4 regions of the Actinopolyspora sabaoui genome follow, and region 3 is predicted to be linked to each of the others. Evidence: riboswitches for the same ligand, from Rfam matches in the RefSeq annotation. Region 3 holds a riboswitch; each other region holds the start of a gene.
What was found. A riboswitch is a leader RNA that binds a small molecule or an ion and turns the genes downstream of it on or off. The one in region 3 is predicted to bind cobalamin.

Region 1 (4,797 bases), on a different contig from region 3:
GTAGAACCACATCCCCTCGAAGATCACGTAGAACGCCACGAGGTCGCGCAGGAACGCCTGGTCCGCCTCCGGCGTCCCGGTGGCGAAGTCGGGATTCTCCAGGTTCCTGGTGTACCGCAACGCCCACGAGTCCTTGTCCGAGATGGACGGAACCTCGCGGTACATGTTGAACAGCTCGCCCTCGTCGAGGCCCAGACTTTCGCAGATGTACTGGAAGGTGTGGGTGTGCACCGCCTCCTCGAACGCCTGACGGAGCAGGTACTGCCTGCACTCCGGATTGGTGATGTGCCGGTACACCGCCAGCACCACGTTGTTGGCGACCAGTGACTCGGCGGTGGCGAAGAAGCCGAGATTGCGCTTGAGCATCAACCGCTCGTCGTCGGTGAGCCCGTCCGGGGACTTCCACAGCGCGATGTCGGCCTGCATGGACACCTCGGTGGGCATCCAGTGATTGTTGCACCCGGCCAGGTACTTGTCCCAGGCCCAGCCGTACTTCAACGGCAACAGCTGGTTGACGTCGGCGCGGGAATTGATCATCGCCTTGTCCGCCGCGTCGACCCGGGATCCGGAACGGTCGATCTCCCCGAGTCCGCTGGTGTCGGGGCTGGCGGTTTCCGGCACGTTCAACGAGGTCATACTGGCTTCCGGTCCTCCTGTGAATGATTTCCGCGAACCTTTCCGGCCCGCTGCGGTGCCCAGTGCTCTCGCTGGGACACCTCGAGACTTTCCCGGTGGGGCGAGCTCACCCGCGCGCTGTCCGTCCGCTCATTGGCAGACTTCGCAATCGGTGTCCGCCACGGCACAGGCCGAGCTCTCGCCCGTGCCATCGGCGGGGATCACGGTGGGTGAGACCGCGTTGAGCTTGCCGTCGGTGCCGCGCAGCGTGCTCTTCTCCACGTCCGAGGCGCTGCTGGAACGCAGGTAGTAGGTGGTCTTGAGCCCCTTGCGCCAGGCGTTGCGGTACTGCCTGTCGAGTTCGCGTCCGCTCGGCCGCGCCAGGTACAGGTTCAGCGACTGGGCCTGGTCGATCCACTTCTGCCTGCGCGCCGCGGCCTCGATGAGCCAGTCCGAGTCGATCTCGAACGCCGTGGCGTAGAGCTCCTTGAGTTCCTCCGGGATTCGCTCGATCGATCCGAGAGCACCGTCGTAGTACTTCAGATCGGCCACCATGCGCCGGTCCCACAGCCCCGCTCGCTTCAGGTCGTCGACCAGGTGCGGGTTGATCACGGTGAAGTCGCCGGACATGTTCGACTTGACGTAGAGGTTGCGGTAGAGCGGTTCGACGGACTGCCCGACGCCGCAGATGTTGGAGATCGTGGCGGTGGGAGCGATCGCCATCACGTTGGAGTTGCGCATTCCCCGCAGCCGCACTTTCTCCCGCAGCGACTGCCAGTCCAGTGTCGAGGAGCTCGACAACTCGACGTCCCCGTCGCGTTCGCGCCGCAGCAGCTCCAGCGAGTCCAGCGGCAGGATCCCCCGACTCCACAGCGAACCCTCGAACGATTCGTAGCGGCCGCGTTCGGCCGCCAGTTCCGAGGAGGCGGAGATCGCGTGATAGCTGATCTCCTCCATACTCCGGTCGGCGAACTCCACGGCCCGTTGCGAGGACATCGGGATGCGACGCCTGAACAGCGCGTCGGTCAGTCCCATGACTCCCAGCCCGACCGGCCGGTGCCGCAGGTTGGAGTCGCGTGCTTCCGGAATCGTGTAGAAGTTGATGTCGATGACGTTGTCGAGCATGCGCACAGCGGTTCGGGTGGTGCGTTCCAACCGCTCGCGATCGATACCGTCGGCGGTGACGTGGTTGGCGAGGTTGATCGAGCCCAGATTGCACACCGCGACCTCGTCCCGGTCGGTGTTGAGCGTGATCTCGGTGCACAGGTTGGAGGAGTGCACCACCCCGGCGTGCTGCTGCGGGGAGCGCAGGTTGCAGGGATCCTTGAAGGTGATCCACGGGTGGCCGGTCTCGAACAGCATGGTCAGCATCCGGCGCCACAGGTCCACGGCCCCCACCTCGCGGTGGACCTTCAGCTCGCCGCGCTCGGCGGCGCGTTCGTACTCACGGTAGCGCTCGGCGAACTCCGTGCCGTACAGGTCGTGCAGGTCACCAACCTCGTCGGGGGAGAACAACGTCCAGGTGCCGTCGGCCTCGACCCGCCGGAGGAACTCGTCCGGAACCCAGTTCGCGGTGTTCATGTCGTGGGTGCGCCTGCGGTCGTCGCCGGTGTTCTTGCGCAGGTCGAGGAACTCCTCGATGTCGATGTGCCAGGTCTCCAGGTAGGCGCACACCGCGCCCTTGCGCTTGCCGCCCTGGTTGACCGCCACCGCCGTGTCGTTGGCGATCTTGAGGAACGGCACGACACCCTGGGACTGCCCGTTGGTGCCGTTGATGTGGGCACCGATGCCGCGTACCGGTGTCCAGTCGTTGCCCAGTCCTCCGGCGTACTTGGACAGCTTGGCGTTGTTGCCGATCGAGTGAAAGATGTGCCGCAGGTCGTCGTCGACGGTGGTGAGAAAGCAGGACGACAGCTGGGGACGGGTGGTTCCCGCGTTGAACAGCGTCGGGGTGGAGCACATGAAATCCATGCCCGACAACAGCTCGTAGAACTCCACCGCACGACGGCCGCGATCGTCCTCCGCCAGCGCGAGCCCCATGGCCACCCGCATGAAGAACGCCTGCGGCAGCTCGTAACGCATCCCCCGGTCGTGCAGCAGGTAGCGATCGTAAAGGGTGCGCACCCCGAGGAAGTCGAACAGCGTGTCGCGTTCCGGGCGCAACGCGGCGCCGAGTTCTTCGAGATCGAACTCACCCAGCCGCGAATCGAGCTGGCCGATCTCGATGCCGTGTCGCACGTAGCGGGCGAAGTAGTCCGGATAGCGGTGCCGCATCTCTTCCTGGTCGGCCTCACGCTGCTGTCCCTCCAGGAAGCTGAGGGCCTCGCGGCGAAGGTCGTCCAACAACAGCCGGGCCGTGACCAGTGAGTAGTTCGGTTCGGCTTCGACGAGCGTGCGGGCGGCCATGATCAGCGCGCTCGCCAGCTCGTCGGACGAGATACCGTCGTAGAGGTTGCGCCGCACCTCGCGCAACACGTGCTCGGCGGACACGTCCGCCAACCCGGCACAGGCCTGTTCCACCACTGTGGACACCCTGTCCCAGTTCAGTGGTTCCGATTCCCCGAGCGGGCCGCTGACGCGGATGTCGAGGGCGACGGAAGACACGACGGCGTCGGACAGTTGAGTCACTGTGCACTCTCCTCGCGAGTTCGAACCGATGCCCGGACCGGGCGGGAACACACGAGGCCCGCGGGACACGGCACCGGATTCCGGGGCACGCGTCCGGCCAAGTTCGCGCGGACCCTCCCTCGAGGTCGCGGACGGCGCGCACGCTCGTGCGCGCATCGACGGCAGGTCTTCGGACTCACGGGCTTCCGGCGGTTCGACCGCCGGTCCTGATAACCGTCGCTTCCCGGACGAATCGACGTCCAGTGCTGAAACCACCCTGGGGGTGGCACGGCGTTCGTTCCCGTTTACCGCTGCGGGGCAGTCCCGGAGTCGCACCGGGTTCCCTGTTGGCACACCGAATCGTTCGAATCCGGTGAACCGCCGACATCAACACACTACATGTTGACTTGTTGGATCTATGCAACCCCCACATGGGCTACCGAGCTTTTGCTGCCCGGGTGTACGACCACTACCTGGGTGGAGCCACCAACTTCGCGGCCGATCGTGCAGCGGCCGAGGCCGGATCGACCGCGAGACCACACGCTCGCGAGTACGCGCGGGCCAACCGGGCCTTCCTCGGACGACGCGCGGTCGCGTACCTGTCCGCGCGGGGGATCGACCAGTTCCTGGACCTGGGGGCGGGCATTCCGACCGTTGGCAACGTGCACGAAGTGGCCCAGTCGCTCAATCCGAGTACCCGGGTGACCTACGGCGATCACGAACCGGTGGCGGTGGCCCACGCACAGCGACTGCTCGCCGACGCCGAGGAGGTCATGGCCCGCACGCCGACACCGGTCAGCTGGCGCCCTCCGCACGAGATAACCGAGTTGATGGGGCTACGAACTGGTGGACCCCGGACTCGTACCGCTGCCGAGCTGGCACCCCGGACACTGTCACCCGCGAGGCGATCGAGGTCTCGAACGCGTACGGAGCGGCGGGACGTCTGGCACGCTGAGACAGCCCCGGCAGGCCACGACCTCGAACCTCGGACAGCCTCAGAAACGGCGCTGACTCGGCACCGGAACGGGATAACCGAACCTGAGCAACGCGTGCGGGGGCCCCGGCAGTCCGAGTCGGTCCCGGAGTCCCGCGCGCACCTCGGTGAGGTTGAACGGTTGCGTGATGACCGAGGCCACCAGGCCCAGGCTGGTGGCGGTGAGCCAGGCGAACTGCATGGCTTCACCGGCACGGAGGTGCGCGGCGGGTTCGTCGGTGCCGGTGGTCAGCACCATGATCGACTCATTCGCGATCCACTCGGAGAGATGCCGTTCGTCGGGCAGCCTGCTGCTCGAGCCGACGAGGCCGACGGCGGCCACACCCTCGCTACCGAGATCCTCGGAGGCGATGCCGCCTCCCGGGTCCACACCACCCTGTCCACTCACCAGCCACATGGCCAGTTCCCGCTGGTAGTGGCGGTCCCTGCGGTGCACTCGAGCCGCGTAGCCCAGGATCTCGGCAAGGGTCCTGGCCTCCTCGATACCGGTTATCCAGCGCGCGTGAACCTCGGAGGAGTTCCCCGCCGCCAGCAACGCCTCCCGCCCCACGTGGGGGAGCTGCTGTTGGTGGAACGGCCTG
Region 2 (4,797 bases), on a different contig from region 3:
CGTCGATCAGGTACTGCGTGTCGGGCATGACGGCAAGGGTGAAGCGGGTGCCGGTGTCGGAGTGGCCGTGCCACCCGCTTCGCGCGTCGGCCGCGGCACCGGTGGCGGTGACCGACGAGGTGGCGGTGACCGACGAGGTGGCGATCGCGACGGAGGTGCCCGCGACGGCGCGGAACAGGCCGCGACGGGTGACGTCGCGGTGTTCGGAATCGGTGTCCACAGTGCTCTCCCAACGGGGCTATCCTGGCTGGTTGTGTTCGCTGCCAGCCTGGTCACCACGGTTGGCGTGGCGGTGACGCACGGCCGAACGCCGCGCCACCGGCGGATGAGCGCGAACCGTCGTTCGCCCCTCGAAACCTCGTGAACGCGACGGGTGGACATCTCCTCTCCGGCTGTGGTGGGGAGACGGAGACGCATCGCTACCCTGCGAGCGCGGTCCCGCGAAGCCCTCGGCACACCTCGGGCCGCCCCGACGGCTCGACCACGGCGCCAAAACCCGAACAGGCACGGCGTGCGTTCGGAACGGACCACATCGGGTCCGGCGACTCCGTGTTCTCGGCTTACCGTGGAGTCGCATTGGCTCCAGGTATCCGTGGCGCCGCTGGCACCGGTGCGTCACTGCCGCGGCCGACGTCGTGGGTCAGTTCCGGAACAGGGCGCTGTAGGCGTTCAGGGCGGGTTGGCCACCGAGGTGTGCGTAGAGCACGTTGCTGTCCGGTCCGATCTCGCCGGAGGTGACGAGATCGATGAGCCCCGCCATCGATTTGCCCTCGTAAACCGGGTCGAGGATGACGCCCTCGAGCCTGCCGGTCAGCCGGATCGCTTCCAGCGTCGACTCCACGGGGATCCCGTAGTGCTCACCCGCCCACCCCTCGAGCACGGTGATCTCCTCGTCCCACAGCTCCCGGCCCAGCCCGATCTTCTCCGCCGTGTCTCGCGCGATCCGGTCGACCTGAGTGCGGGTGCTGTCGATCTTCGCGGAGGCGTCGATCCCGAGGACCCGGCGGGGCCGTTCCTGCTCGGCGAAACCGGCGATCATGCCGGCGTGCGTGGAACCGGTGACGCTGCAGACCACGATGGTGTCGAAGAAGACGCCGAGCTCCCGTTCCTGCTCGGCGACCTCGTGGGCCCAGTTGGCGAACCCGAGCCCGCCGAGCGGGTGGTCGGAGGCACCGGCCGGGATCGCGTACGGCGTGCCTCCTTCCGCGCGGATCTCCTCCAACGCGTTCTGCCAGCTCTGCTTGAAGCCGATGTCGAAGTCGGCATCGGTGAGCTGGACCTGCGCGCCCATGATGCGTGAGAGCTGGATGTTTCCGACCCGGTCGTTGACCGCGTCGGGCCAGTCGACCCAGCTCTCCTGGACCAGACGGGCCCGCAACCCGAGCTTCGCGGCGACGGCCGCGACCTGCCGGGTGTGATTGGACTGCACCCCACCGATCGAGACCAGGTGGGTGGACTCGTTGGCCAGGACGTCCGGAACCAGGTACTCCAGCTTGCGGGTCTTGTTGCCGCCGAAGGCGAGGCCGGAGTTGCAGTCCTCCCGCTTGGCCCACACCCGCGCCCCACCGAGATGGCTGGTCAAACGTTCCAGAGGATGGATCGGGCTGGGCCCGAACAGCAGGGGATGACGTGGGAAGTCGCTCAGAGACATGCTCCTCCTGTCCAATCGAAAGTCTGCGGGGCTCGGCTGCTCCACCACCGGGATCCTGCGCTCTCCGCGCTGTCACGTCCACCCACGGCCGCCCGGCCAGCCGAGCACCAGCTCGCACCCAAACCGAGCCCGGTAGCGCCGCCGGGGGGTCGTCGATCCCGCTGCCCGATAGGGGGAGTTCTCCGCCGAGGACGTCAATTCGCCGGTGCATGCGCTGTCCCGCGCGCCGCCACGCAGCACAAGCCCAACCTCGGCTCGCACATCCGGCAGTCCCGCCAGGGGTGACTGAGTGGGTAATGTCATGCGAAGGTCCAACATCGCGCATCGAGCGTGTAACTTCGGCTTTCGCCGCAGTGCACGGGAAGCCGGTGAGAGTCCGGCGTGGTCCTCGCCACTGTGACCGGGAAGCGTCCCCGCACCAGCTACGCCACTGGCCCAAGCGCCGGGAAGGCAACGTGGACGCGACGATCCGGAAGCCAGGAGACCGGCTGCGGCGCAGGTATCGCTCGACGATGGATTGAGGACCGATGCGCCACCCGGCGACACGTATCGTCGCCCGGCCCCGCGCCGGAGGCGACCGACCACGCCGCGCCGCCACGCTGTTGGCCGCGCTGACGCTGACCGCGCTGATCGCCGGATGTGGCACCACCGGCGCGCGAACGAACGCCGGTGCCCGGGAAGAGTCCCCGGCCGGGTTCCCCGTCACGGTCACCAACTGCGGAGAGACCACGACCTACCAGCGCCCTCCGCGACGCGCGGTGACGATGAACCAGCACACCACCGAGATCATGCTCGCGCTCGGTCTGGCCGATCGCATGGTCGGTACCGCCTACCTGGACGATCGCATCCTCGCGGAGTATCGCGAGGAGTACCGGCGGATTCCGGTGCTGGCAGAGCGATACCCCTCCTACGAAGCGCTGTTGCAACAGGCACCCGACTTCGTCTACGGCGGCTACACCTCCGCCTTCGGCCAGCAGGACGGGCGCTCGCGTGAGCGACTGCGCGAGGCGGGCATCAGGACTCACCTGAACATCGCCAATTGCACCGATGGAGGGGTGGGCATCTCCGAGGTACACGAGGAGATCCGCACGATCGCGAAGATCTTCGACGTACCGGAACGGGCCCGAGAGCTCATCGACCGTATGAACGCGACGCTGTCGGAAGCTCAGCACCAGCTGGGCGAGGTGGAACCGGTGAGCGTATTCGTCTACGACAGCGGCACGAAGTCGGCCCTGACCGCGGGCGGTGACGGGATCGCCGACGCGATCGTCCGGATGTCCGGCGGCCGCAACGTCTTCGCCGACCAGCGAGACGGCTTCGTCGACGTCTCATGGGAACAGGTGATCAAGCGGCGTCCCGAACGAATCCTGATCCTGGACTACGGATCGACCACGGTCGAGCAGAAGAAACGCCTGCTGCTGAAAAAGCCGGCGCTGGCGAACGTTCCGGCCATCGAGCACCGGAGGTTCGCGGTGCTTCCGCTTTCCACCGCCGTGGCGGGAGTACGCGTACCCCGCGCCGTGGCCGAGCTGAGCGAGCAACTGCATCCGGGACGGTTCCGGTGAGCGGAGGCAACGTGCGGAGCTCCGCCGACGCCGTGTCGGAGGACACGAACCCGGCAGTCGAATCGAACCCGGCAGCGAAATCGACGCGCCCCGCTCCGGAGCACGTTTCGCCTCGTGAGCGCCGGATCTCCTACCCATTGGTACTGGTCCTGCTCGGCGCCGCTCTGGTGGTCGCCGTCGTCGTCGGTCTCGCCGTCGGGTCGGTCTCGCTACCTCCGAGTGACGTGACCGCCATCCTCGTGCACCGGGTTTCTCCGGGAGGGATCGATCCCGATTGGCCGGCCACCTACGACACGATCCTGCTGGACGTGCGGCTTCCCAGAGTGTTGCTCGCCGGGATCGTCGGTGCCGGACTCTCGGCCGTGGGGACCGCACTGCAGGCACTGGTTCGCAACCCGCTCGCAGATCCCTTCCTGCTCGGGATCTCATCTGGAGCCTCCTTGGGCGCCGTGACGTTACTGGTTACCGGCGCCACGGTTCTCGGGACGCTCGCCACCCCGATGGTGGCCGCGTTCGCCGGTTCGATGGTCACCCTGGCGGCGGTCTACGCCCTCGCGAACTCGGGCGGGCGAATGACCACCACCCGCCTCGTCCTCGCCGGTGTGGCGTTGTCCTACGTGCTGTCCGCGCTGACCGATCTGTTGCTGAGCACCGCCTCCGATCCGCACCTGTTGGCCTCGATCCGGTTCTGGCGGTTGGGCAGCGTCGCCGGGGCGGAGTGGCGGACGCTGCCGATACCGGCGATCGTGGTGCTGGTCGGTCTGGCAGTGCTGCTGTGGCAGTCCGGTTCGCTGAACCTGCTGCTCGCGGGCGAGGAGTCCGCAGGAATCCTGGGGTTGGACGTGCATCGCTTCCGCGCCGGAATGTTCGTGCTGGTCTCGCTGATGACCGGCGCGATGGTGGCGGTCAGCGGTGCCATCGGGTTCGTCGGCCTGATGGTGCCGCACGCGGTGCGCATGCTGGTCGGGGCGGACCACCGGCGCGTACTGCCGACCGCGGCACTGCTGGGGGCCACGTTCCTGATCCTCGCCGATCTCGCCGCCCGAACCGTGGCAACGCCGCAGGAGATCCAGCTCGGGGTGCTCACGGCGCTGTGCGGCGGTCCGTTCTTCGTGTGGCTGCTGCGTCGCCAGGCGCGCCGGGAAAAGGCGGACCGATGAGTCACCACGAAGTGCGACCGGCCGAGCTGGACATCCGGGACATCTCCTGCGACGCCGGAGGGCGGCGAGTCGTGTCGGGGGTCTCGCTGAGCGCGGCGCCAGGGGAAGTGGTCGGTGTGGTCGGCCCCAACGGGGCCGGAAAGTCGACGCTGCTGCGCGCGGCCTACCGGCAACTGCGGCCCACCGAGGGGCAGGTGCTGCTCGACGGAGCGGACGTGTTCCGGATACCACGCCGAATGTTGGCACGTCGGCTGGCCGCCCTGCCGCAGGAGGCTCCGGCCGAGTTCGAGCTGACCGCCCACGATGTGGCCGCGATGGGCCGCGCGCCGCACCGGCGGAGGATCGGCGGGGATCGCCTCGGCGACGAGCGGATCGTGACCGTGTCGCTGGAAATGGTCGAGATGGCCGAGATGGCCCACCG
Region 3 (4,797 bases):
GAAGACGTAAGTCTCGGCGAGCTTCTCGTACATCCAGTCGCCGACCACGCCGGTGGTCGCGTCGTAACCGAACAGGTAGTCCACCGTGGCCGCGAGCTCGAAGGCACCCTTGTAGCCGTGCTGGCGCATCGCCGAGACCCAGCGGGGGTTGACCACACGGGAGCGGAACACCCGCGAGGTCTCCTCGTGCAGCGACCGGGTTTTGATCGAGTCCGGTCGCGAGCTGTCCCCGATGTAGGCGGCGGGAGACTCGCCGCTCAGCGCCCGCACGGTGGCCACCATCCCGCCGTGGTACTGGAAGTAGTCGTCCGAGTCGGCGATGTCGTGCTCACGCGTGTCGGTGTTCTTGGCCGCCACCGAGATCCTGCGGTAGGCGGTCTCCATGTCCGACCTAGCCTCGACGCCGTCCAGTTCGCGACCGTAGGCGAAACCACCCCAGACCGTGTACACCTCCGCGAGGTCCGAGTCGTCGCGCCAGTTGCGGCTGTCGATCAGCGACAGCATCCCCGCACCGTAGGCACCCGGCTTGGAACCGAAGATCCGCATCGTCGCGCGGCGCTCGTCGCCGTGCTCGGCGACATCGGCCCTGGTGTGCGCGCGCACGTGGTTCCACTCGTCGGGCTCGTCCAACTCCGCGACCATCCGGAAGGCATCGTCGAGCAGGTTGACCACGTGCGGGAAGGCGTCCCGGAAGAACCCGCTGATTCGCACCGTGACGTCCACACGTGGGCGCTCCAGCTCGTCCAGCGGAATCGCCTCCAAGCCGTTCACCCGTCGCGAGGAGTCGTCCCAGGTGGGGCGGATCCCGATCAGCGCGAGCACCTCGGCGATGTCGTCACCGGAAGTGCGCATCGCACTGGTGCCCCAGATCGACAACCCCACGGATCCGGGCCATTCACCGTTGTCCTCGCGGTAGCGCTGCAGCAGCGACTCCGCGATGGCGTAACCGGTGTCCCAGGCCAGCCTGCTGGGAATGCCCTTCGGGTCCACCGAGTAGAAGTTCCTGCCGGTGGGCAGCACGTTGACCAGGCCGCGCAGTGGGGAGCCGCTCGGTCCGGAGGGGATGTAGCCGCCGTTCAGCGCGTGCAGCGTCGAGCCCATCTCGTCGGTGGTGGCCGCGAGTCGCGGCACGATCTCCGCGGCGGCGAACCGCAGCACCTCGGGAACCCGTTCCGGCACCTCACCCAGCACCGCCCGGCAGACTTCCTCGGCCTTCTCACTCTGCCAGCCGTGCTCCTCCATGGCCGACACCAGCGAGTGTGCCCGCTCTTCGACGTCGTCCACCCGTTCCCGGGCCTCCGAACCGTCCTCGGCGAGTCCCAGCGCCTCCCGCAGTCCCGGAACCGCGGCCTGCTGACCACCCCACATCTGTCGCGCCCGCAGCATCGCCAGCACCAGACCGACCCGGGCCTCCCCAGCGGGGGGATCCCCGAACACGTGCAGCCCCTCCCGGATCTGGGCGTCCTTGACCTCGCACAGCCAACCGTCGACCTGCATCAGCATGTCGTCGAACTCGGCATCGTGCGGGCGCTCCTCCAAACCCAGGTCGTGATCGAGCTTGGCGGCCTGCATCAGCGTCCAGATCTGGCTGCGGATGGCGGGCAGTTTGGCCGGGTCCATCGCCGTGATGTTTGCGTGCTCGTCGAGCAGCTGCTCCAGTCGTGCGATGTCGCCGTAGCTCTCGGCGCGGGCCATCGGAGGAACCAGGTGGTCAACCAGGGTCGCGTGCACCCGCCGCTTGGCCTGCGTCCCCTCACCGGGGTCGTTGACCAGGAAAGGGTAGATCAGCGGCAGATCGGCGATCGCCGCGTCCGTGGCGCAGGCCGCCGACATGCCCGCGGTCTTGCCCGGGAGCCATTCCAGATTGCCGTGCTTGCCCAGGTGCACCATGGCGTGCGCGTCGAAGTCGTCGACCAGCCAGCGGTAGGCGGCCAGGTAGTGGTGGCTCGGAGGCAGGTCCGGATCGTGGTAGATCGCGATCGGGTTCTCCCCGAAGCCACGCGGCGGCTGGATCATCAGCACGACATTGCCCGCCCTGATGGCGGCGAGCACGATCTCGCCGTCGGGGTCCTGCGAGTAGTCCACGAACAGCTCACCGGGCGGCGGTCCCCAGTGTTGTTCGATGTCGGCGCGCAGCTGTTCGGGGAGCGAGTCGTACCACTCCCGGTACCGCTTGGCGGGGATACGTACCGGATTGCCCGCCAGCTGCTCCTCACTCAGCCAGTCGCGGTCCTGCCCGCCCGCCGCGATCAGTGCGTGGATCAGCGCGTCGCCGTCCTGCGCCTCGACACCGGGCAGGGCGTCCGGGCCCTCCGCCGGACCGATGTCGTAGCCGTGCTCGTGCAGCGAGCGCAGCATCCGCACCGCCGACACCGGGGTGTCCAACCCCACGGCGTTGCCGACCCTGGCGTGTTTGGTGGGGTAGGCCGAGAGCATCAACGCCAGGCGCCTGCGTTCGGCGGGGATGTGTCCCAGCCTCCCGTGCCGGACCGCGATTCCGGCTACGCGCGCCGCGCGCTCGCTGTCGGCGACGTAGACCGGCAGTCCTTCGGAATCGTTCTCCTTGAACGAGAACGGTACCGTTATCAGCCTGCCGTCGAACTCCGGAACCGCGACCTGGGTGGCCATGTCCAACGGGGACAGTCCCTCGTCGTTCTCCTCCCAGGCGGTGCGGCTGCTGGTCAGGCACAGCCCTTGCAGGATCGGGATGTCCAGTTGCGCGAGTGCGCCGACGTCCCACGCCTCGTCGTCCCCACCGGCGGTGGCCACCGCGGGCTTGCTGCCTCCCGCTGCGAGCACCGTGACCACCAGGGCGTCCGCTCCGCGCAGCGCTTCGAGCAGTTCCGGGTCGGGGGTGCGCAGCGAGGCGCAGAACAGCGGCATCGCTTGTCCGCCCGCGTTCTCGATCGCGTCGCAGAGGGTGTGGGCGAACGCGGTGTTGCCCGCCATGTGGTGCGCCCGGTAGTACAGCACCGCGACAGTGGGGCCCGCCGTCCGCCCGGGTGTGCGCTCCAACCTGCCCCAGGTGGGGGTTTCCTCCGGCGGAGCGAAGCCGTGCCCGGTCAGCAGCACGGTGTCGGAAAGGAAGTGGAACAGCTGGGTCAGGTTCTCCGGCCCACCGTGGGCAAGGTAGGCGTGCGCCTCGGCACACACTCCACCCGGAACGGTCGAGCATTCCATGAGCTCGGCGTCCGGTTGTTGTTCCCCGCCGAGTACGACCACCGGTCGGGGTCCGTTCAGCAGGACGTCGAGCCCTTCTTCCCACGCCCTGCGGCCGCCGAGCAGCCGCACCACGACGAGGTCCACCCCGTCGAGCAGCCCGGGGAGATCGTCCGCACCGACCCGGGCGGGGTTGGCGAGCCGGTAGTCGGCGCCGCTGGCCCGTGCGCTGAGCAGGTCGGTGTCGGAAGTGGACAGCAGCAGGATCATGCGATTGGCTCCTCGGCGTCGAAAACCGGGGGGACCGACCAGGACAGGACGCGCGATGCACGCGCGTTCGAACGGCGCATCAGTAACCTTCCCAGGGGTCCTCGCCCCTTTTCAGTGGTGGCGGTGGTCGGAGTCTCCTGGCTGCCGGATCATCGCTCGCTCCGGTCTTCCCATCTCCACGAGACAGTGACCGTCTACGGAGTTCGCTCCTCGGTGACAGTGGCGGGACCGCGCCGGACTCGCACCGGCTTCCTCCGTGATCCACCGCAGATACGCGCTCCAGTTTCGGGAACGTGCGGATCCCTCGTCAAGCTGCGGGCACACCCCGACCCGCCATCGTGTCGCGGCGCACAGTGGTGCGGCCCGTAGCATCGCCGGAGTGTCCGAGAACTACAGTGCCGACCGCGACAGAGCCGACGCGTGCCCCGGTGCGCTCCGGGTTCATCAGGCCGCGGACGGTGGGCTGGCACGGATCCGAGTCCCCGGTGGTCGACTGGAGGCCCCGCAGCTGCGCGCCCTGACGAAGGCAGCCGTTGAGCTGGGGAACTCCACGGTCGAGCTGACCTCGCGTGCGAATCTGCAGCTGCGCGGGGTCGAAGCTCCCGAGGACTTGGGACGGCTGTTGGCCGAGGTCGGTCTGCTGCCCTCGCTGACCCACGAGCGGGTGCGCAACATCATCGCCGCCCCTTACGCGGGACTCGACGGTCGTGGCCGACTGCACTCGGTGCGGTGGCTCGCCGCGGAACTCGACGCGCTGCTGTGCGCAGAGCCCGCGCTGGCCGAACTGTCCGGCAGGTTCCTGTTCACCGTCGACGACGGGAGCGGTGATCTGGCGCGGTTGCGTGCTGATGTGGGATTGCTGCCGGTGTCCTCCGACAGCGTCGCCGTGCTGCTGGCGGGGAGCGATTCGGGAGTGCGCGTCCCGCCCGGCGCGGCGCCCGCCGCCGCGGTCACGGCCGCGTGCGAGTTCCTCGCCGTACGGGAACGGCATGGGGCCTCGGCGTGGCGAGTGGCCGAGTTGGACACGCTGGATGAGTTGACCGACGCGCTTCGTGCTCGTGTGGGGCGGTGGCCGGAATCCGTTGCCGATGTCACATCCCGGTCGTCCGTCTCGTTCACCGAGTGGATGAATTCCCAGGAAAGACCTGCTGTCGGTGAGCTGGCTCGCTCCGAGGGGCGGGCAGCCCTGGGCGTGGGAGCGCCGCTGGGGCGCTTGTCCCCGGCGCAGCTGCGTTGCATCATACGAGCGGCCGAAGCCGCGTCGGGTACGGTCCGATTGACGCCCTGGCGGACGGTGGTCGTCCCCGGCGTCGCCGAAGAGGAGTGTTCGACGTGGCTCTCCGCGCTGCACTCGTGCGGTCTGATCGT
Region 4 (4,797 bases), on a different contig from region 3:
GGGGCAGATCCAGAACCCCCGTTCCGATTTCAAGCGTGCGGCTTCCAGCTGAGCCCGTTCCGGGCTCCTCGGTCGGTGATCACACGATCGGCAACGGGCCGTGCGTCGGGGAACCGGCGCACGGCCCGTTGTGTGTGATCTCCCGTTCTCTTGACTTTCTGTGACCTGTTCACGAGCATTACCTGAAAGTTGTCACCTGTATGGGTGGCTGTGGTAGTGCGTGTGGCGCGGCAGTGTTGATGTTTTTCACACGCTGTGATCGGGTTTGCTCCAGATGGCGGTTTCGTTTCTTCTGGAACCAACGGCAGCATTGGCACGTCTTAACAAGGGGCCCACTGTGGGTCGGTTACCGAAGGCGTGTCGGTGACGAGCCGAGGACGCGCCCCCGTAGCCCAATCGGCAGAGGCGGACGACTTAAAATCGTCGTAGTGTCGGTTCGAGTCCGACCGGGGGCACCGAAAACCGTTGTTCACGGTACGTGTGGATCACTATGCTCAGCGGGATGGGCCGGGGGGCGTCCATTTTGGATTCGGTGTGCCGCTGCCGAGACGCTCTTCCCTGAGATCGTGGACGTGACGTTTGTCCGTCCCCCTCCACTGTCCTCTTTCGTCGCTTCCTTGTCGAACATCGCGACGTGGACAGTCCCGTGCCGATCACGACCAGTGCGCCCAGTGGCCGACCGAGCCCCGGCGCCCCCACCGATCCGCGCTCCGTGTCGTCTCGGGCAGGCGGTAGTGCGGTGCGAGCCGCAGCACCAGTTCGCACGCCGCATCGAGGGTGAAGCGGTGGCCGATCGAGACGAACACCGGCTTCACGCCTCGTTGCGTCCGCAGCGCCCGGCCGACGATCTCCTCGTCGAACCGGATCGGTGACCAATCGCCGCGCTGTTCGTCCGGCGGCTCGTAGTGGCCCATCGCGGTCTTGGCGACGCCGATACTGGGGAGCTCGGTCAGCACGCCGAGGTGGCAGGCCACTCCGAAGCGGCGGGGATGGGCCAGCCCCTGGCCGTCGCAGACGAGCACGTCCGGCTCGCTCGACAGCCGGGTCAGCGCCTCCAGCAGCGGCGGCGCCTCGCGGAATGCGAACAGCCCCGACACGTAGGGAAACTCCGGCTCGCCGCGCACCACCACGCTGTCGGTCACGGCCAGCGAGGCCACGTCGAGCACCGTCACCGCCGCCACGAGCTCGTCGGTCTCCTCGCGGTAGGCCACATCCAACCCTGCCGCCGTGCGCACGACCTCGGGTTCACCGTCGAAACGCACCAGGGGCCGCAGCCGCTGCTGCACAGCGACGGCTTCCTGCTCCGTCATGGGCCACGGATGCGGATCACGGACGCCAATCACCGCCCCATTGTCCGACACACCAGGAACATTACGAGCGACCGCATCGTCCAAGGCGGCTGCATCAGCATCTACTACGGCCGATCTTGCACAAAACTCGCTGTCCGTATTCTCTCGTGCTCGAAGCGATATCATCGTGCGCCGTGTCAGTGGTGATCACGCTGCGGTGAGCCGCGGATCGCCGGAAGTTGGAGCGGAGGTTGATGTTGTCTCCTGGTTCGAGAGCACCTATGCCTCGTACGCCCAGCTGGGCGGGCAAGTTGCCCAAGGTCGAGGTGTATGTCGACGAAACCGGGGACCGTGGATTCGGTAAAGATTCCTCCACGTTCTTCGCGATGACCGCTCTGATGATTCCGGCGGAGAGCGTCTCCTACGCGAGGGCGGTCGCTGCCGGGCTGCGATACGAGATCGGAACTTCACGCCCGCTGCACTGGGTCGAGCACTTTAAGCCCAAGCGGGCGGACCGTCGCCAGCTCGCTACGAGTATGCTCGCCAGCATCCCGGACGCGAAAACGATTCACGTCATTACTCACAAGGCTACGGTCCAGTTCAATGAAGCTCTACGGAGCGACAATGAGAAGTTCTACAACTACACGACACGCTTGTTGTTGGAACGTATCGCGCTGGCAGCTCATGGGTGGCACGGCGGAGCGCGACTGGCGATCCTGCGGTTGGGGTCAGTCAGGCATATGGATCACGACGGAACGGTTAGTTATCTGAATCTGGTTCAAAACATTCCCTCTCCGGTGCATACGCCCTGGGAACACATTCGATGGCCACCGAGCTGGCACGGAACGAGTGAGTATGACGGCCTCCAGCTGGCCGATTTGCACGCGGGCATCCTGTCGGTGGCACTTCGTGGAGCTCCCGACGATGTCCGAGCCGCCCAGCTGCTGATCGAGTGCGGCCACCAGTTGCACCGAGCAAAGGGCAAGCTGCTCAACTACGGAATGAAGATCATCGGCGAGAACGACTTCGTCACCAATCGGTCCTGGTGGCCGAGCCTGCTCGAGAGCACATGACGCGTCCGGACAAAACGGAGCCCCTCAGTGGGCTCGAGGGGCCACAACCGCCTGCGGCGGAGGGATCCGGTTTCCCGGTTCCGGCTCATCCTCGCAACCCCTGAAGGGCTCCGGTTCATTGTCTCACTCGCCAACGACGTTGGCCCTTCCATTATGTCTCACTGTGCGTCAGAGTCAACACTCTTCGGTACCGGCAGGTGAACTACACCTGACAGGGGGAGAGCTGATTGGCTCTCATCCGCTCGGAGCGAGCAGCATTCACCCGGGGTTGGGGGCACTGCGTCTGATTCGGATGACCAACCCATTTCCGGACGATTGGGAACATCGACAACAGGGTGCACCGAGCGAGGTCCTCGTCGCCCGCCGACACGCGCCCAGCGGTTACCCGGAGAGCCCCGCACCGGATCTCCGGGCGTCGAAGCGGCTGTGAGTAGCGTCTCCTGTTGCGGCTGTGTTCGGGCGACGACGTTGCGCCGCCCACACCGAGCGCAGCCACACTCGCCGGGATTGTTAGGTTCTTCCTCGCCAGTCAACCCGCCCGGGCAGTTCCACCGGGCGGCGCAGGGAATCCGGTGCGAATCCGGAGCTGACGCGCAGCGGTGAGAGGGACGCGCGGAGCAGCGGCCACTGAGACGAGCTCTCGGGAAGGCGCTCCGAGTGGACGATCTCGAGCCCGAAAACCTGCTGGCTGTGGCGTCGCCCGACGCGACGCACGGAAACCGCCCGCACGGCTCTCGCGCATGGAGCCCCGACGGAGAAGGACTCATGAAGAGATCGTCCCGTGTCTTATCCCTGACCTGCCTTATTCCGCTCGGGCTCGGAGTGTTGACCGCCTGCGGCGGCAGCGGTTCGGAAACCTCCGCCCAGGACAGCGCCGCGGGCTATCCCAAGACCATCGAGAACTGCGGCGGGGAGATCACCGTCGAGGCCCCGCCGGAACGCACGGTCTCGCTGAACCAGGGCTCGACCGAGATCCTGCTCTCGCTCGGCCTCGCCGACCGCATGGTCGGCACCGCCACCTGGACCGACCCGGTCCTGAAGAGTCTGCGGGAAGCCAACTCCAAGGTTCCCAGGCTCGCCGACAACGCTCCCTCCTACGAGCGGGTGCTGGCCGAGGAACCGGATTTCGTCTCCGCCTCCTTCGAGAGCACCTTCCAGGAGGTGTCCTCCCGGGACGACTTCGCCAAGATGGGCGTGCCCACCTATCTCTCCCCGGCGGACTGCGTCAAGAACAACGAGGGCGACGGCGACGGCGCACGCAGCAAACCACTCGAGATGAGCACCATCTACCGGGAGATCGAGGAGCTCGCGCGGGTCTTCGACGTCGAAAAGCGCGGTGACCAGCTGGTCGAGGAGCTGCGCGGCAGGATGGACAAGGCCTCCTCCGACATCGACGCCTCCGGCGTGAGCATGCTCTACTGGTTCGCCAACAAGGAGTCGCCCTACATGGCGGGCTGCTGCGGCGCCCCCGGCATCATCACCGAGGAGATCGGCGCGAAGAACGTCTTCGACGACACGAAGAAGGAATGGCCCCAGATCAACTGGGAGACCGTGGCCCAGCGCGATCCCGACGTGCTGGTCATCGGCGATCTGACCCGCGAGAGCCAGACCGCGGAGGAAGCCGCCCAGAAGATCGAGTTCCTGGAGAACAACCCGGTCACCAAGCACATGGACGCCGTGCGCAACGACCGCTACATCCGGCTCAGCGGCGCCGCCATGAACCCCTCGATCCGTACCGTCAACGGCGTGGAACGGGTCGCGGCCAAGCTGCGTGAGTTCGGGCTCGTCGAGTGACCGCCCTACTGGCCCGCTCGCGCGGAGGTGCCGCCGCCGTTCTCTGGCTGGCGGGTCTGCTGCTGCTCGCGCTCTCCGTCGCCGTCACCATCACGTTCGGCCCGGCCGACATCGCCGTGACCAACGTGTGGGCGGTCGTGGGCGAGCATCTCGGTCTCGGCGACGCCGGGCTCTCGCTGATCCGCGAGGGGATCATCTGGGATCTCCGACTGCCGCGCACCATGCTGGCGGCGGTGTGCGGTGCCGGGCTCGGACTGTGTGGGGTGGTCATGCAGTCCCTGCTGCGCAACCCGCTGGCCGACCCCTACGTGCTCGGGATCTCCTCCGGGGCCTCCACCGGGGCCGTGCTGGTTGTGGTGCTGGGCATTGGCAGCGGGGTGCTCTCGCTGTCACTCGGCGCGTTCCTCGGATCACTGCTCTCGTTCACGCTGGTGATGGTGCTGAGCCACATCGTCGGCGGCACCGCCGACCGTGTGATCCTCTCCGGCGTCGCGGCCATGCAGCTGTTCTCGGCGCTGACCTCGTTCATCGTGATGTCGGTCGCCGACTCCCGGCAGACGCGCAGCGTGCTGTTCTGGCTGCTCGGCTCGCTGAGTGGAACCGGCTGGTTCGAGGTGTGGTTGTGCCTTGGCGCGCTGCTC

Region 1: it holds a riboswitch for cobalamin, as region 3 does, so the genes downstream of both, ACOQFL_RS11235 (ribonucleoside-diphosphate reductase subunit alpha) here and cobN (cobaltochelatase subunit CobN) in region 3, are expected to answer to the same signal.
Region 2: it holds a riboswitch for cobalamin, as region 3 does, so the genes downstream of both, ACOQFL_RS16490 (ABC transporter substrate-binding protein) here and cobN (cobaltochelatase subunit CobN) in region 3, are expected to answer to the same signal.
Region 4: it holds a riboswitch for cobalamin, as region 3 does, so the genes downstream of both, ACOQFL_RS14110 (ABC transporter substrate-binding protein) here and cobN (cobaltochelatase subunit CobN) in region 3, are expected to answer to the same signal.

Annotation. Positions count from the first base shown of each region.
Region 1 covers NZ_JBMIHH010000005.1:262,045-266,841, reverse strand. The annotation lists gene ACOQFL_RS11240 (ribonucleotide-diphosphate reductase subunit beta) at 1-636, opposite strand, end outside; gene ACOQFL_RS11235 (ribonucleoside-diphosphate reductase subunit alpha) at 766-3,243, opposite strand; cobalamin riboswitch at 3,387-3,620, opposite strand; partial or broken gene ACOQFL_RS11230 (SAM-dependent methyltransferase) at 3,654-3,938, shown strand; gene ACOQFL_RS11225 (Acg family FMN-binding oxidoreductase) at 4,218-4,797, opposite strand, start outside.
Region 2 covers NZ_JBMIHH010000008.1:163,243-168,039, reverse strand. The annotation lists gene ACOQFL_RS16500 (LamG-like jellyroll fold domain-containing protein) at 1-220, opposite strand, end outside; gene ACOQFL_RS16495 (1-aminocyclopropane-1-carboxylate deaminase) at 641-1,651, opposite strand; cobalamin riboswitch at 1,986-2,158, shown strand; gene ACOQFL_RS16490 (ABC transporter substrate-binding protein) at 2,179-3,216, shown strand; gene ACOQFL_RS16485 (FecCD family ABC transporter permease) at 3,228-4,376, shown strand; gene ACOQFL_RS16480 (ABC transporter ATP-binding protein) at 4,373-4,797, shown strand, end outside.
Region 3 covers NZ_JBMIHH010000003.1:375,000-379,796, reverse strand. The annotation lists gene cobN (cobaltochelatase subunit CobN) at 1-3,429, opposite strand, end outside; cobalamin riboswitch at 3,560-3,684, opposite strand; gene cobG (precorrin-3B synthase) at 3,809-4,797, shown strand, end outside.
Region 4 covers NZ_JBMIHH010000006.1:371,239-376,035, reverse strand. The annotation lists gene ACOQFL_RS14130 (NAD(P)/FAD-dependent oxidoreductase) at 1-52, shown strand, start outside; tRNA gene ACOQFL_RS14125 (tRNA-Leu) at 382-455, shown strand; gene ACOQFL_RS14120 (endonuclease V) at 654-1,343, opposite strand; gene ACOQFL_RS14115 (DUF3800 domain-containing protein) at 1,601-2,362, shown strand; cobalamin riboswitch at 2,872-3,065, shown strand; gene ACOQFL_RS14110 (ABC transporter substrate-binding protein) at 3,128-4,156, shown strand; gene ACOQFL_RS14105 (FecCD family ABC transporter permease) at 4,153-4,797, shown strand, end outside.